Regions from separate parts of the Paenibacillus sp. LC231 genome, predicted to be linked through region 1. Evidence: predicted binding sites of a transcription regulator. Region 1 holds the regulator's gene; the other holds the start of a gene.
What was found. The regulator LexA, encoded in region 1, represses DNA repair genes until DNA is damaged. The targets are predictions, from matches to a motif close to CGAACATATGTTCG.
Positions count from the first base shown of each region.

Region 2: a site for LexA is predicted at 1,426-1,439, ahead of addB (helicase-exonuclease AddAB subunit AddB). Genes of this name have one in related genera too.

Region 1 is NZ_JFOM01000005.1:86,461-89,888, forward strand. Features, by position in the region: gene AK95_RS01965 (hypothetical protein) at 1-97, opposite strand, end outside; gene AK95_RS01970 (DUF896 domain-containing protein) at 258-464, opposite strand; gene AK95_RS01975 (LysM peptidoglycan-binding domain-containing protein) at 730-1,101, opposite strand; gene lexA (transcriptional repressor LexA) at 1,277-1,903, shown strand; gene AK95_RS01985 (hypothetical protein) at 1,994-2,782, opposite strand; gene AK95_RS01990 (RNA polymerase sigma factor) at 2,775-3,311, opposite strand.
Region 2 is NZ_JFOM01000049.1:230,685-234,112, reverse strand. Features, by position in the region: gene addB (helicase-exonuclease AddAB subunit AddB) at 1-1,238, opposite strand, end outside; gene AK95_RS26580 (class I SAM-dependent rRNA methyltransferase) at 1,544-2,917, opposite strand; gene AK95_RS26575 (Na/Pi cotransporter family protein) at 3,071-3,428, shown strand, end outside.

The DNA of each region.
Region 1 (3,428 bases):
CGGCAGAGCCTTGGTACGAGGTCAGCCCCTGCTTCTTACGCTGCTTGTTGAGCTGTGACATATTTTTGTTGACTTTTCTTTCCCATGATCGTGACATATGGTTCCCCCTGGACTCAATTTCAAAATATTACCAATCCATATAAACTTGGGGTCACCGTATTCGATTCCCACGAATAATCGGCACCCCAAGTATTATAATTCTATCCTTCTATCTGGTCCTGAATCCACTGTTGTAGATCCAGATGCCAGTTCATCGACTAATGCTTTAATCGCGGGCCGCCTTTTTGTTCATTTTCATCAACCCATTCGATCGATTCCAGCTGTTGTCTAAAGTTACTGCGAATATTGTTAAGGTATATTTCCCGAAGCTCAGCCCGTTCTTTGAGCTCATCCGCGGTCAATCCCTCACTCTTCTGTTTTCTTGCTAGTACATTGATGCGTTCAACCAAAGTATCGATGTCCATGACTTCTCCTCCAATTCCGATATCATGTATAACTTAAACATGTGAAAAAGAGCTTGTCAAGGCAACAGCGCCCTTGCAAACTCTTATTAAGAACAAATATGAACATATGCTCCCTATAAATGGGTTCCTCATTGTTAAGAAATCAATACTCGTCTATTATAAACACGCTTACACTGCGTGAAATCACATCGTCAGGCAATACTACAAATATGAAGCGAGAAGTAGGGACATATATAAGGAAAGAGTTTCTGTTAGTGTCATCCCATTACCAGACTGGTAAAGACAACACCTCTCCGGCCTGTATATCCGGACCTTTCAATCCATTCATTCTTCGGATGCTATCCAGATATACTCGTGTATCCATATCTGCCGGTTTATGAAGGGAAGCAATCCGCCACAAACTATCACCATATTGAACAATAACCTGCTTCTCCCCTGTGGGCTTGTCCATCCCCCCGGCAAAAACAGAGTATGCCCCTGTCCAAAAAGAAGCTACGATCAACAGGATGAATAAAAGCTTTATAAAAGGAATGGATTCAATTCTGGACTTTAATTGATGGATCCAAGTCTCCGGGGACTTCATCGTTTGCACTGGAACGTTCTCATAAATGCTGCGGTATGTACTGTATTTCAACATGGAATCATCATCTCCCAAACAAGTGTTCTCTTATGAATCTATAATAACACGAACACTTGTTTGATTCAATACCTAAAAGAACATTTGTTCTATTTATATTTAGAACTTATGTTTGTACGAACGGAAGTTCTATGTTATAATTTTCCCAAACGTTACTAAATGGGGTTGATACGGCATGTCGAAAATATCCAGCCGCCAGCTGGCGATCTTAGAGTTTATCCGCAACGAAGTTCGTAGCAAGGGTTACCCGCCTTCTGTCCGGGAAATCGGAGAGGCTGTCGGACTAGCTTCCAGTTCAACGGTCCATGGACATCTTGACCGTTTGGAGAAGAAAGGCCTAATTCGCCGTGACCCTACGAAACCAAGAGCAATCGAGCTGCTTGGCCAAGAAGAGTCCGAGAGCGCGAATCTGTTTACCCACACCATTGCCAGAGTGCCTGTTGTTGGTAAAGTCACTGCAGGTGTTCCTATTACAGCCATGGAAAACATTGAGGATTATTTCCCGCTCCCGCAGCATTATGTAGGCGACGATAAGGTGTTCATGTTGTCGGTTGTCGGTGACAGTATGATCGAAGCTGGCATTCACAGCGGTGACTATGTCATTGTGCGCCAGCAGCAAACTGCAGACAATGGCGACATTGTAGTAGCGATGACAGAGGAAGACGAAGCAACTGTAAAGACCTTCTATAAAGAGAAGGATCATGTACGATTGCAACCGGAGAATCCTACCTACGAGCCACTGCGCCTGAACCATGTTACGATTCTCGGTAAAGTAATCGGACTCTTCCGGGATGTCCACTAATCTCATAGATCTATGAATAAGAGGTTACCTCCCTTAATTGGATGGTAACCTCTTGCTTTTTCTATATAGATCACAAAAACTTGATCATAGCTAGTTTGTTTGCTCCATAATGCCTTGTTTAAGATCCAGCCGATACAGCCGTAAAGGTTTATAATCCGGCGAGCCTTCCCCACCCGGCCCCTCCGTGGACTGCAGAACAAGCTTATTGTCTTTCACCATGGGTGCAGTACCTGGTCTGTAATAGGAAGTATAGGACACCGTTAATTCATCTTGAAACCTGAGCTGCACAGCCTTGCCCGTATCATGCTCCACGGCGAATGCGTAGATCTGTATGGCATGACAGTCCTGGTATTGCGGTGCAAGAATAAATACATCCGCATCCAGAAACGGCAATCGAACCATATGGACAGCTGCAGAAGTTGGCTGAATAAAAGTAAGATCATCCAGCGTGGTTACTTCATCCGTAACTTCATTATCGCTATATCGTACGATGTAGTTTCCGGTAAACGATTGGTCCGTTTCGATACCGAAGCAGCTAGGAGCTCCCAGTGTCGTGATTTTTTCCTTTTCCACAGCAACCACACTGAGCCTTCCCTGATCTGTAAATCCTTGTGCCCGAATTGTCTCCTCCTTATGTGGTGGTACATCCCCAGCTCTCTGTTGTTTCTCACCGTCAAAAGGCAGCTGTATGGCAAGTAACATAACCAGAAGCAGCAGCACGCCTATAAAGCCAACTTGTAGATACTTTCGGCGCTTAGGCCTACCTTCGTCACGGATCACGGACATCTGGACGTTTTTTTTCATTTCAGCCGTAAATTTTTCATTTGGAAAAGGTCCCTTTGAAACCCGGGAATACCAGTCTGGTTTATCCTCATTCATCTCCATTCTCCTTTAACAGGTTCTGCACTTTTTTCCTTGCCCGATACAGTCTGGATTTTACGGTACCCGCCGCTAGGTTAAGGAACTCCGCAATCTGATTGATTGACATCTCATAGTAAAGGTCCAAGATGAGCACCTCCCTAAACTTCCTGGGTAAAGTCATAATCATGGCCCATATTTCATCCGTGTACTGCCCGTCCAGATACTCCAGTTCCGCGGACCGACTTGACGCATCGATGTGCAGTCTGTCCTTAAGGGTCACTTTCCGAAAGAAAAAAGCCTTTTTGTACCGGAACGCGGTATGTCGTGTGATCGTGAGCAGCCACGTTCTTAACGACGCCTGACCGCGAAATGTATGTATGCCAAAATAAGCTTTAATAAACACATCTTGAGCAATATCGTCTGCCAGTGCTTGCTGTTTGGTCAGAAAATAAGCGTAATTCCAGATATCATTTCCATACAAGCTCATGATTTTATCCAGTGCCTGTGTGTCCATCACCGTCATCTGCTTCAAGTATTCCAGCTCCAACCGATTCACCTCATCTAATTAGAGTCATGGAGGTCAGCAAAGGTTCCCCTCTTCCGAAAAAAACAAAAAAAAAGAATCTCCCCTTATAGAGGGTGATTCTGTAGTAGTTTCATTCTA
Region 2 (3,428 bases), on a different contig from region 1:
TAACGCCAGCGGCGTCCGATGATATCCAGCGCAGAGCGAATAAATTCGACCAGCGGATGATGGAGCTCGCTTCGCTTCTGATCCAGAAAATAAGGAACGCCGTGTTCCCTGAACAAAGGACCTATCAGATGCTCATATTCTCCCATATTCCGGACAAACACGGCCATTTCCCGGTATCTTGCTCCTTCTTCCCGGGCGAGACGCACCATTTCGCGTACAGCCCCTTCAATTTCAGCCCGGCGGTGACTCGCAGCATGCAGAAGAAGACCTGCCCTGCTGCCGTCCGGATGGCTCACTGTAACTCCGTCCCGGGCAGCTTCCGTCCAACGTTTCTTCCGATCATAACCGCGCTCGAGATGGGCAAGCAGAGGGGATTCTTGAAACCGCGGAAGAACATCGGGTTGTAGAACACGATACTCCATATCCAACCCCATCTCATCGGCAATGCCTTCAAGCTTTATGTACGTCACCGCGGTAGGATGAAAGAGATCCAGCTCATGCGGAACATTCCCGTTCGTATAAGGCTTGTCCAGTGTCAACGCAATCGTTACGCGGTTGGCATGCGTCATAATTTCCCGGAGCACCCGGTACTCCTGCGGCGTAAAGCCATGGAAGCCATCGATCCAAATGTCCGCGCGCTTGATATACTCCGATTGGGTCACGCCCTCTGCCAATGAGGCCAGCGTATCTTCCTCATCCATGTAGAACCTTGAAATCTCAAGCTCAAAATCGCGGAAAACCGTAACGATGTCCTCCAGCTTGCGCCGAAGCATCGGAGAATTCCCAGAGCCTGACAGCATCTGTCCCAGCTGCTCCTCCATGCAGGCAGCGTCAATGCAATAGCGCTTCATTTCCGTATACAGCTCGCTCAGCTTACCGACAAAACCATGCTGCTCTCCCGAAGCACCGAACAATTGGAGCTCTTCTTTGCGCCTCCGCAAAATTTTGTACAGCAGCATGCGTTTTCCTTCTTCGCTGATCGCTACCTTCGCGGCCCCGCCGGTTTCCTGCATGACACGGTAAGCCAGTCGACGGAAACTGAGCACTTGCGCGCGCATCATCCCGCGAATGCCTCCCGCATTAACGAGTGCGTGCTCCGCTTCATAGGAACCTTGCTCGGGAACGATCAGTATCATCGGATTCCCCTTGGGATCCTGCTCCAATCGCTCGATCATCTCTTGGCGGATCGACGTGCTCTTACCGCTGCCCGACCTGCCGATAATAAATTGAACGCTCATGCTATGCCTCCTTTACATCGTCTGGCGAAAAGGACTCCTTCACCCTCCAAAACAACTGCCTGTCCGGTGAAATCATACCCTTGAATCTATTGGTCAAATCTATCAAAATTCATGTGAAATCCACGTCTTGGTTCGTTCTCTATCAAAAAAGATGCTGATTACTAGTATAGCATAAGTAACGTTTGATGGAACATACGTTTGGATTTCATTCCCATTCCAAATTATTGCGGGCATACAAAAAAGGACCCTGCCACGTGGTTCACCCACCATGGCAAGATCCTTCGCTTCTACCGTGCTGCTGCACTTTAAAGTTTCGATTTGCTGCGCACTTCAAACACGGCAAATTTTAAATAATGCCCCTCGTCGACCCCGAGAATTTGCGGATGATCCTTGCCAGCCGCACGCCATTCCACGAGTCTCAGAATTTTTCCGGCGTCTTTTGCCGCATCCTGAATGGTCTCCAGGAACAAATCCGGCCGCATATGGTACGAGCAGCTTGCCGTAACCAAATAACCGCCCTCATTCACCAGTTTCATGCCATGAAGATTGATGTCTTTATATCCGCGGCAAGCCCCTTTGACGGCAGACCTGGTTTTGGCAAAAGCAGGCGGGTCCAGAATAATCACATCCCAGGAACGTCCGCCTCCTGCGGTCAGCGGTTTGGAGGTATCCACTTTTTGATCCCCTTGCGCACGCAACTCGCGTTCCTCCAGCCCTTTTACCTGATTGCGCAAATATTGGAAGGCATCGTCCACTACAAACTCCACGCGATCCTGGAATCCGTTCAATTCCACATTCTCTTTGGCGCTTTCAATGGCATGCTCCGATATGTCAAGGCAGGTCACTTTCTTGGCGCCATAAAGGCAGGCATGCAGCGTGAAACTGCCCGTATGCGAAAAGCATTCCAGCACCGTGGCTCCATCCCAATAAGGAAAAGTAACTTCCTTTCCGCTTTTGTTCACCGGTAAGGTCTTCTTCTCACCGTCTCGTTCCACAGTCTGGAGCGAGATCCCGCTGCGGCTTCCCCAACCGTTCATTAACGGTTTAATGGATGCCCGGTTCTCGCGCTGATCAAAGAAATATCCGGTCTTCTGGCCTTCTTCGATATCGACCTTGATCTTTAGGCCGTTCTCCATCACCGTGACGTGGCGAGGACATTCCCCGTATAGAATACCCGTGCGCTGCTCCAGCCCTTCCAGTTCCCGGATGGATACGTCGCTTCGTTCATAGATTCCTTTCGGCTGGACTACCTCGATAAGCGCGTTGACGATGTCCTCACGGCAGCGATCCATACCCAGCGTCAGCAGCTGCATGACCAGTACGTCATCAAACCGGTCCACAATCAGCCCCGGCAGAAAATCCGCCTCGCCATATACCAACCGGTAGGCGTTCTCATCTCCGATAAACCGTTCCCGGTGTTTCAGGCATTCCTGAAACCTGGCGGCGAAAAAAGCCTTGTCCATCGTCTCAACGGGCTCGTACGAAACGGTCCGTACGGTGATTTGCGATTGCGGGTTGTAATAACCGGAGGCGAGAAAACGGCCTTGATGGTTTAGTACCGATACGATATCCCCCGGCTTGGGTTCACCTTCAACAGAGGCAATCTCGCTTTTATAAACCCAGGGATGCCCCTGCTCCAGTCTCTTTTTTCGACTGCGCTCCAAAATTACCGATGGCACTGTATTTCACTCCTTAAGTTATCCCTGGCCATTCCATAGGCATGCATGTCCGCCAAGGGTCATATACGTAATTAAGAAAATAAGTTTTTCGCCGGACTTTCACAGCAGCGGATGCTTCATATCCCCATTTTATTTCACAAAAAGGAGAACATCATGCTATCCTCACTCTGGTTTCCCATCTGTTATGATCTTGTCCTGTTCCTGTTCGGCATGAAGGTCATGGAGGTTGCCCTCCAACGCTGGGCCGGTCCGCTGCTGCATAAGTGGCTTCACAAAGCGACATCCACGCCCCTTAAAGGCATGATCGCCAGCACGGCGGTCACGGCTCTGCTGCAAAGCAGTACCGCCGTCACCGTGCTGGCAATCGGTTTCGCCAATGCCGGATTGTTAAGCCTCGCCGGTACCCTGGGCGTTATTCTCGGCACCAACATCGGCACAACGGTAACTACCGAGCTCATCAGCCTCCAGATCGGACAAGCCGCCATGCCGCTGCTTGTCCTCTCGCTAATGC